3 regions of the Variovorax sp. PvP013 genome follow, and region 1 is predicted to be linked to each of the others. Evidence: riboswitches for the same ligand, from Rfam matches in the RefSeq annotation. Region 1 holds a riboswitch; each other region holds the start of a gene.
The links. A riboswitch is a leader RNA that binds a small molecule or an ion and turns the genes downstream of it on or off. The one in region 1 is predicted to bind cobalamin.

Region 1 (3,269 bases):
CCTCATGCCAGTGGCCACGCTGTTCTTCACCGGCTGCGCGCAGCGCACACAGGAACACCGCGTTTCTCGCTCGGGTCGAGCGGCAGATGGCGGCCTGAAGCAGACCGAGCCGTCGAAGGTGCGCAGGCCCATGGTCTGATCGATGTCCAGCCAGTCCACAGAACGCATTTGGATCGATCTGCCAAGCAGCACTAGACGGTTTGCCGGTGGATGGCCAGTGGCCCGAAGGATTGCGTCACGGGCATGACCTCGAGGAAATTGACGTTCATGCGCGCGGGCAGCGTCCCGGTCCAGAAGACGGCTTCGGCAATGTCGTCGGGGGTGAGGGGGTTGGCGTCCTTGTAGATCGTCTCTACCCGGGCCTGGTCGCCCTTGAGGCGCACCGACGAGAACTCCGTGCCGCCGACCATGCCCGGCGCGATGTCGGTCACCCGCACGGCCGTGCCCAGCAGGTCGGCGCGCAGGTTGAGAGAGAACTGCCGCACGAAGGCCTTGGTGGCCCCGTACACGTTGCCCCCGGGGTAGGGATACGCTCCCGCCGTGGAGCCCAGGTTGATCACGTGGCCGCGGTTGCGCGCCACCATGCCAGGCAGCACCGCGTGGGTCATGTACATCAGCCCCTTCACGTTCGTGTCGACCATGGCGTCCCAATTGGCGAGGTCGGCTTTCTGGGCTGGCTCCAGGCCCAGCGCCAGACCGGCATTGTTGACCAGCAGGTCGATGTCGCGATGGTCCGCGGGAAGACCGTTCACGGCAGCGGCTACGGCATCCCTGTCGCGGACGTCCAGGACCAAGGGCAGCACGCGATCGCGTCCGAGTTCGTCGGCCAGCGCGTTGAGACGCTCCTCGCGGCGCCCGGCCGCGATCACGCGATGGCCGGCGGCCGCGAAGCGCCGGGTGATGGCTGCGCCGAACCCTGAAGAGGCGCCGGTGACGAACACGATCATGCTGTTTCCTTAAAGTGGAAAGGGCGCTGGTGGGGCGCAATGGAAAAGGACGATGATCATCGCAGGCCAGCACTGAAAGCTTGCTGCTGGTCTTCGACCGGCTTTTGGTGCAGGCATCTGACGTCGTGTCCGAGTAAATTCAATGGCTTTCCCAATTCACCCTCGAACGAATAAAAAGCCCTTTGGCTTGTCCTAAAAATCGACACAATTGCCTTTGATTAAATTTAATTGTTGTTGCGATTCAAATAGGATTTATCGAAACGATGTTTTAAAATTTCGATATATACCTAAGCGGTTGATGATAAGACTGGAGATTGTGGTTTATCAACATAAAGGAACGTGCCGGTTGCATCCATATGGCCCTGTTTCACAGGCTTGAATGCTCGGCAAGTCCGGGGGAAACACCTCTTCGCCAACCACACACAGGTGGAAAGCACTTCCTATAATCCGCCCGCCGCCACTGCGAACCCACGTTCGTCGGGGTGGTCACAGTCCGAAGGTGCCTGCCGAACCAGCCATGGTGCGGCAGGTTAAACGGGAAGCAGGTGCGAGACGTCGTCGCTGACGTCTCAAAGCCTGCGCTGCCCCCGCAACGGTCAGCGGATACGGAAACCCTCAGGCCTGCTCTTTCACAGGGGCAGGCAACCACTGCGCTTCGGCGTGGGAAGGCGAGGTGGTTCCGCTCTAGTGCATGTCATGCACTCGAGCACTCCGCGAGCCCGGATACCGGCCTTCGAGACTGCCTTCGGACTTGCGGGAGGGCGTGTCCGGGCCCGGAGCTCGCACGCCTTGCCGCGCGCGGCCGGCCCATCTCCTTCTCCCGCGCATCCGCCATCGGTTCGAAACCCGCGGGGACGCGGGTCGAAGGAGAAGTCAATGAGTCGAACATCGCCCCTGCGCGATTGCGCGAGCGTGCCCGGTCGTCGCACGCGCCTGTCCAGTCTTTCGTTGAGCATCGGTCTGGCCGTCGGACCTGCCGGCGTCGTCGCCCAGCAATCCGAACGCGCCTTGGGAGGCAGTGACCGGAGCCTCAACCAGGTCCAGGTCGAAGCCGATCGACACACGCCGCTCTCGATCGACCTGCCCACCGAGACCGGCAGTCGGCTGGGTCTGACGCCCTTGGAGACGCCCGCGAGCATCGAGGTGCTCGGCGGTGACCTCATCCGTGCGCGCGGCGACGTCTCGGTGGTCGAGGCCGCCACGCGCGCCACCGGCATCACCGGTTCCCCGGGTCCGGGCAACGGCGGCACCGCCATGGCGGCACGCGGCTTCTCCGGCCATGGCTCGGTCATGCAGCTGTTCGACGGCACCCGGCTCTATGCCGGTGCCGGCACCGTGACCTTTCCCTTCGACACCTGGTCGATCGATCGGATCGAGGTGCTGCGTGGTGCCGCCTCGGTGATGTACGGGGAGGGCGCCATCGGTGGCGCCATCAACGTGGTGCCGAAGAAGCCCATGCAGGCGCCCATCCAGAACGAAGCCCTGCTGACGCTAGGCTCGGACGCCACCCGCCAGCTCGCCTTCGGCAGCGGTGGCGCCATCAACGATCGCCTGTCCTACCGCTTTGACGTCAGCCAGCGTCGCACCGATGGTTTCATGCAGCGGGGTGAGGCCGACAGCTTGGCCGTGGGCGCCGCAGTGCGCCTCGATGTCTCGCCGCGGCTGAGCTTCACGCTGTCCCATGACGAGGGCCGTCAGTTGGCGCAGACCTATTACGGCGTGCCACTGATCGACGGCCGCCTCGACGTCAGGACCCTGCGTCAGAACTACAACGTCGACGACGCCGAGATCCGGTACGACGACCGGTGGACTCGCCTCGACGCGCAGTGGGCGCCCGGCAGCGCCGTGACCGTGCGCAACCAGCTCTACCGGCTGGCGAGCCAGCGTCACTGGCGCAACACCGAGAGCTACACCTTCAATGCCGCGACCCGCCGCGTGGCGCGCGGCGACTACCTCCAGATCGGTCACGACCAGGAACAGATCGGCAACCGCACGGACGTCACGCTCCGGCACGACCTGCTCGGCCTGAGCAACCAGGTGCTCGTCGGGCTCGACGTCAATCGCATCGATTTCCAGCACACCAACGACTCGCCCTACGGCGGACGCTCGACGGTCGACCCCTTCGTCTTCGATCCGAGCCTGTACGCTTCGCCGGTGGCGTACACGCCGCGCTATCGCACCCGCACGAACACCCATGCGTTCTTCGCCGAGGACAAGCTGGAATTCAACGATCGCTGGTCGGTGGTGGGCAGCGTTCGCTGGGACCACGCGAAGGTCGAGCGCGCGGATCTCCTCAATGCGGCCAACACCATCGACAAGACC
Region 2 (3,269 bases), on a different contig from region 1:
TGGATCCGGGCTGGAGCCTCGTGCTCGCGAGCCTGGGGCTGTTCCTCGCGCTGGAGCTGACGGTCGCGCACGTGATCGAGCCGCAGGTCTACGGCCACAGCACCGGCCTGGCGCCGCTCGCGGTCATCGTCTCGGCGCTGTTCTGGGGCGCGTTGTGGGGGCCGGTCGGGCTGCTGCTGTCGACGCCCTTGACGCTGTGCCTGGTGGTGGTGGGGCGGCACATGAAGGCGCTGGAGCCCCTGACCATCCTGCTGACCGAGTCGCCCGGCCTCAACGCCGGGCAGCGCTTCTACCAGCGCGCCCTGAGCGGCGGCGCCGACGCCATCATCCGGGACGCGCGCGCCTTCCTGCGCCGCGACAGCTTCGCCCGCTACTGCGACCAGGTCCTGCTGCCGGGGCTGGCGCTGGGCGTGGCCGACTTCCGCGCGGGGCGCATCGACGCGCGGCAGCGCCTGCGCATCCAGACCCAGGTCGTGCGGCTGGCCGAGTCGTTCGCGACGACCAAGCTGGGCTGGCGCGCGCGGCGGCGCGCGTCCATCGTCCTGACCGACGCGCACATCGGCACCCGCCTGCGCCAGATGCGCGAAGCCCGTCTCGGCCGGTGGCAGGGCGAGCTCGACGTGCCCACGGGCTCGATCGTGCTGTGCGTCAGCTCGGGCTCCGACCGCGACGAACTCCTCACCGAACTGCTGGTGCGGGCCCTGAGCGACGCCGACATCGACGCCCGCAGCGTGTCGATGGAGGAGCTGCCCGATCCCTCGCGGGACGACAAGGCCCGGCTGGTGGGCACCGTCTTCGTCGCCTATCCGCCCCAGGCGTCCTTCGCCGCCTGGACCGCGCTGACGGCCGAATTCCGCGCCGCGCTGCCGCACGCCGTGCTGGTCACCATCCGGCTGCCGCTCGACACCGCGGCCGCGCCGGAGGACGCCGTGGCGGCGCAGGTCGACCTGGTCCTGCATTCGTACGCCGAGGCCGAGACCTTCATGCTGCAGGGTGCCGGCGCGGCCGCCCCGTCGTCCGCCCTGCCGTGACGGCCGACCCGGCCGTGCCCGGGCGTGCGGCTATGATCGCCGCGTTGGTGCTCGCCCCGGCTTTCCGGTCGGGGCAGTTCAACGGGAATCAGGACAGGCGTCCGCGGCGATCCGTCCGCGCGCCTCAACCTGAGCTGCCCCCGCAACGGTAAGCGGACGCGAGCTTCCTGCTCGCTGCTCGTGTCGACAGACCACTGGGTGAACCCCGCGCAAGCGGTGCCGCCCGGGAAGGTGACACGGGTCGTCTCCGCCAGCCCGGATACCGGCCAACGAGGTGGCGTGCCGCATGCGTGCGGCGCGCCGGATGGTGCGGATCTGCGGGGAAGCAGGCGAGCACGACCGACCGGTGTTCCTCTCTTGAATCAAGTTCTGCCGTCCGAGCCGGGCCCGTCGCGCGCCCATGGGCCGTCGCGCGACGACGTCGCCGGTGTCCGATCCGGCCTCGTCACGGTGCTGACCGGCACCGGCAAGGGCAAGAGCACGACCGCCTTCGGGCTCGCCATGCGCGTCCACGGCGACGGCGGGACGCTCAAGATCTACCAGTTCATGAAGGTGCCGACAGCACGCTTCGGCGAGCATCGGCTGTTCGCGCAGCTCGGCCTGCCGATCGAGGGCCTGGGCGACGGCTTCAGCTGGAAGAGCCGCGACCTGGACCGCTCGGCCGCGCTGGCGCTCGACGGCTGGGCGCGCGCCGAGGCCACCGTCCGCGCGGGCGCGCACGACATGGTGGTGCTCGACGAGATCATGTACCCGCTGCGCTACGGATGGATTCCGCTCGAACGCATCCTGCGCTGCCTGCGCGAGCGACCCCCGCACGTGAGCGTCGTGCTCACCGGACGCAACGCCCCGGCCGAGCTGATCGCCATCGCCGACGAGGCCACCGAGATGGCCCTCGTCAAGCACCACTTCAAGGCCGGCGTGCCGGCACAGCGCGGCATCGAGGACTGACGCTCCCGCGTCCGCCCCGATCCATCCACCAGCACCTTTCCAACCCGACGCCGGAGAACACCCCCATGCAAAGTCGCAAGATCCCCGCCACCATCGTCACCGGCTTCCTCGGCAGCGGCAAGACCACGCTGCTGCGCCACCTGCTGCAGAACGCCGAAGGCCGGCGCATCGCCGTCATCGTCAACGAGTTCGGCGAGCTGGGCATCGACGGCGAGCTGCTGCGCGGCTGCGGCATCGGCTGCGACGAGACCGGCGCGCCCGACGGCCAGCTCTTCGAGCTCGCCAACGGCTGCCTGTGCTGCACCGTGCAGGAGGAATTCGCGCCCGTGATGGAGCAGCTCGCCGCGCGCCGCGACCGCATCGACCACCTGGTCATCGAGACCTCCGGCCTGGCGCTGCCCAAGCCGCTGGTGCAGGCCTTCCAGTGGCCGGCCCTGCGCAACGCCTTCACGGTGGATGCCGTCATCACGGTGGTGGACGCGCCGGCGGTGGCCGCCGGCCGCTTCGCCGACGACCCGCCGGCGGTGGACGCGCAGCGCCGCGCCGACGAGAACCTCGACCACGACTCGCCGCTGTCGGAGCTGTTCGAGGACCAGCTGGCCACCGCCGACCTGGTGGTCGTCCACAAGACGGACGGGCTCGACGCCGCCGCCCTGGCCGCGGTGGAGGCCGTCGTCCGCGCCGAGACCGCCGCCGGCGTGAAGCTGGTGCACGCGCAGCACGGCCGCCTCGACCTGGGCGTGCTGCTGGGCCTGGAGCGCGCCGTGGAGGATGCGATCGACGGGCGCCGGACCCATCACGACGAGGAGGAGGACCACGACCACGACGCCTTCGACTCGGTCTCGGTGACGCTCCGGGTGCCCGGACGCGACCGCCTGCTGGCGGTCCTGCGGGAGCTGGTCGAGCGCCACGAGATCTACCGGGTCAAGGGCTTCGTGGCCTTGCCGGACGCCGCGATGCGCCTGGTGGTGCAGGGCGTCGGCGCGCGCTTCGACAGCTACTTCGACCGGCCCTGGCGCGCGGACGAGACACGGCAGACGCGCCTGGTGCTGATCGGCGCGGCGCTCGACGGCGCCGTGCTGCAGGCCGAACTGGACGCGGAGCTGGGCCTGGCCGCCACCGCCTGACGCGACACCGCGAGGAAGCCGCCATGCACCTGCTGTCCACCCGCCCGGGCGGTCACGTCGAAGACGGCGGCCAGGGGGTCGTGCGCGTGGCGCAGACGCCCGCCCCGGTGGTCGTGCTGAGCGCGGCCGACACCACCCTGTCGCTGCTCGCCGACGCGGTCGG
Region 3 (3,269 bases), on a different contig from region 1:
TCGTCCCTGTGCACGATCTCGCTGATCCGGTGCAGCGCCTCCTTGAGTTCCTGCGTGGTCTTCGATTCGTCGTCCTCGAGCGATTCGTGGGACGGCTGGTAGCGCAGCGGCTCGGCGGCGTGGGGCAGGGGAGCGGACATGGTGTTGTTTTCCTTCGTGGGTGGACGCGGCGCGGACGGCCTTCGGGCGGCGCGGCCCGCGGGGGCGCCGGTCAGTATTCGAAGGAGGGGAAGCGGGAATCGTCAGCGGCGCCGACGAGGCCGTGTCGGACGACGTGGCGTCGACCGGAAGGGAAGAAGGTGTCTGCGAATGTGCACCGGACCCGCATCCTGAACCAGGGTTCAGGTGGGCGAGGGCAGCCACGACTTCGGGTTCATCTGACGCGAGATGATCACGCCCGTCGAGCGATGTACCAAGCCCGGCTCCGGAGAGCATTGGAACAAGGAAATATTAAGCCCGGCGCGCACCGCAGACGGGGACGATTCTATGCGCCGGAGTCCGGCGTACGTGCCGGTTCAAGGCAAATGAGGGTCGCCGGCAAGGGCTTGATCGAGGCGCTTGACGAGGTCGTCGAGACGGTCCCGCGGCGCGGCCGGAGGGGATGGCGGCGGCAGCGCCGCCCGGCGTGCCTCGGCGTCGGCCTGCGCGCGGGCCGCGGCCTCGGCCTGCAGCCGGGCGTCGGCCTCCGCGCGGGCGCGCGCCATGGCGGCGGCCTCGATGTCCGCCTTGAGGCGGGCCGCCGCGGCCGCTTCGAGCTGGGCGTGGGCCTGGGCGGCGAGGTGGGCGGCGGCGGTGGCCTCCGCCGCGCTCGCCTCGGCCGCGGCCGTCTGCTGCCCGAGGTCGTAGGCCAGGTGGAGCGAGGCCAGCACGGCGATGCGGTCGCGCGCGCGCACCTTGCCGGCATCGCGGATGCGGCACATGGTGAGGTCGACGCGCTCGACGGCGTCGCGCAGTCGCGCCTCCCCGCCCTCGGGGCAGCCGAGCAGGTAGCTCTGGCCCATGATCTGGACTTCGATCTGCTTCATCGAACGGCCGCGAAGGCGGCGGGGGAAGGGGGAGCGGGCGGTGCCGGCGTGGTGGCGCCGTCGTGCGACGGGTCGGCCGGCAGGCGCTGCAGCACGGCGTCCAGGCGCACGCGGGCTTCGGCGAAGCGGGCGAGGAGCGCATCGCGCTCGTGCGCCAGGGCGGCCACCTGGTCCTGCAGCTGCGCGTTGGCGCGCAGGACTTCCTCGTGGCGCGCCAGCAGGCGCTCGACGCGCTCGGCGATCTGGTCGATGGGGCTCGGGTCGGACATGGAAACGATTGTATGAGCGCGATTCCGAAAAGGGCCTCCCGTAGAATCCGCCGCGTTGGTGCTCGCGCCGCGGTTCACGCGGCGCAGTTCAACGGGAAGCAGGAGCCACACGCCCCCCGGGCCGCGGCCAGCCTGCGCTGCCCCCGCAACGGTCCAGCAGACGGCGTCCTCACCGGCGCCACCTCCGCCAAGTCGCCACTGGGCGCCCTGAAACAGGTGCCTGGGAAGGCGGTGGAGGATGCGCTGCAAGCCCGGATACCGGCCAACGAGGTGACGGCGCCCTGTGCGCCGTCGTGACACCCAGACGTCCGGCGGGGAAGCCGGACAGGGTCTTGATTCCGAGCCTTCCGTTCCATGACGAATCCCGTTTTCCCCGCCGGCGCGCGCCGGTCCGCACCCGCACGTCCCCTGCCCCTGGCGCTGGCGCTCGCCGCCGCCTGGCCCGTCCTCGCGACGGCCCAGGCCCTGCCCGCCGACGCCACGCTGCGCGAGACCGTGGTCACCGCCACGCGCGTCGAGCAGCCGCTGGCCGACCTGGTGGGCGACGTCTCCATCGTCGACCGCGCCGCCATCGAGCGCAGCGGCGCGACCGGCGTGGCCGACGTGCTCGCGCGCCTGCCGGGCATCGAGATCGCGCGCAACGGCGGCATCGCCGGCACGAGCAGCGTCTTCGTCCGCGGTGCCGAGTCGCGCTTCACGGCGGTCTACCTCGACGGCGTGCGCATCGACTCGCAGTCCACCGGCGGCGCCGCGTGGGAGGCGATCCCGCTGGCGCAGATCGACCGCATCGAGGTGCTGCGCGGTCCGGCGGCGGCGGTCTACGGCTCCGACGCCATCGGCGGCGTGGTGCAGCTCTTCACCCGGCGCGGCGAGGGCGCGGCCCGGCCCTACGTGGGCGTGGGCATCGGCAGCCACGACCTGCGCCGTATCGAGGCCGGCGTGAGCGGCTCGGCCGGCGTCGACGGCGCGGTCGACTATTCGCTCGGCGCCGCCCGCGAGCGCAGCCGGGGCTTCGACGTGCAGCCGCTCGCGCTGCGCGTGCCGTCCGCCGACGGCTTCACCAGCCCGGACCGCGACGGCTATCGCATCGACTCGGCCAACGCGCGGCTGGGCCTTCGCATCAGCCCGACGCAGCGCATCGAGGCCACGCTGCTGGCCAGCGAGAACCGCGCCAGGTACGACGATCCGGCCTTCGCCGCGCGCGCGCCGGCCGCGTTCGACGACGACGTCAGCACCACCCGGCTGCGCACCGTCGGCGCGGCCTGGATCGCCCGCTGGAGCGACAGCTACAGCACGCGCGTGCAGGTCACCGACAGCCGCAGCACCTACGAGACGCAGCCCTCGTTCTACCGCACCGAGACGCGGCTGCGCGGCTACCTGTTCCAGAACGAGCTGCGCCTCGGCGCGCACCGGGTGACGGCCGCGCTGGAGCGGCGCGAGGACGCGCTCGACAACGCCGCGACGGCCTTCGGCGCGCGCCTCGCGGGCGACCGCGCGCAGAACGCACTGGCGCTGGGCTACGGCTTCGTGCAGGGGCCGCACTCGGTGCAGCTGCATGCGCGCCACGACGACGACAGCGAGTTCGGCGGCAAGTCCACCGGCAGCGCCGCCTACGGCTTCGCGATCACGCCGCAGTGGCGGGCCACCGCCTCGGTGGGCAGCTCGTTCCGCGCGCCGACGCTCTATCAGCGCTTCAGCCAGTACGGCGTCGCCGGCCTGCAGCCGGAAGAAGGAAAGAACGTCGAGGTCGGCCTGCGCTACACGCAGGGCGCGACCACCGCCGGCGTCGTCGCCTACCGCAACCGGATCACCAACCTGATCGCCTTCGGCGCGCCGGGACCGTGCCTGGACGACTTCGGCTGCTACGGCAACACGGCGCGCGCGCGGTACGAGGGCGTGACGCTGTCGGCCGGCCACCGCATCGGCGACGTGACGCTGCGCGCCTCGGCCGACTTCCAGGACCCGCGCGACCTCG

Region 2: it holds a riboswitch for cobalamin, as region 1 does, so the genes downstream of both, cobO (cob(I)yrinic acid a,c-diamide adenosyltransferase) here and ABID77_RS17000 (TonB-dependent receptor) in region 1, are expected to answer to the same signal.
Region 3: it holds a riboswitch for cobalamin, as region 1 does, so the genes downstream of both, ABID77_RS05025 (TonB-dependent receptor domain-containing protein) here and ABID77_RS17000 (TonB-dependent receptor) in region 1, are expected to answer to the same signal.

The regions. Positions count from the first base shown of each region.
Region 1 covers NZ_JBNDLF010000006.1:213,862-217,130, reverse strand. The annotation lists gene ABID77_RS17005 (SDR family NAD(P)-dependent oxidoreductase) at 192-947, opposite strand; cobalamin riboswitch at 1,429-1,696, shown strand; gene ABID77_RS17000 (TonB-dependent receptor) at 1,824-3,269, shown strand, end outside.
Region 2 covers NZ_JBNDLF010000008.1:76,607-79,875, forward strand. The annotation lists gene ABID77_RS18235 (AI-2E family transporter) at 1-1,031, shown strand, start outside; cobalamin riboswitch at 1,060-1,316, shown strand; gene cobO (cob(I)yrinic acid a,c-diamide adenosyltransferase) at 1,401-1,979, shown strand; gene cobW (cobalamin biosynthesis protein CobW) at 2,045-3,106, shown strand; gene cobN (cobaltochelatase subunit CobN) at 3,130-3,269, shown strand, end outside.
Region 3 covers NZ_JBNDLF010000001.1:1,043,791-1,047,059, reverse strand. The annotation lists gene ABID77_RS05040 (catalase family protein) at 1-140, opposite strand, end outside; partial or broken gene ABID77_RS05035 (cell division protein ZapA) at 786-1,025, opposite strand; gene ABID77_RS05030 (DUF904 domain-containing protein) at 1,022-1,294, opposite strand; cobalamin riboswitch at 1,334-1,575, shown strand; gene ABID77_RS05025 (TonB-dependent receptor domain-containing protein) at 1,649-3,269, shown strand, end outside.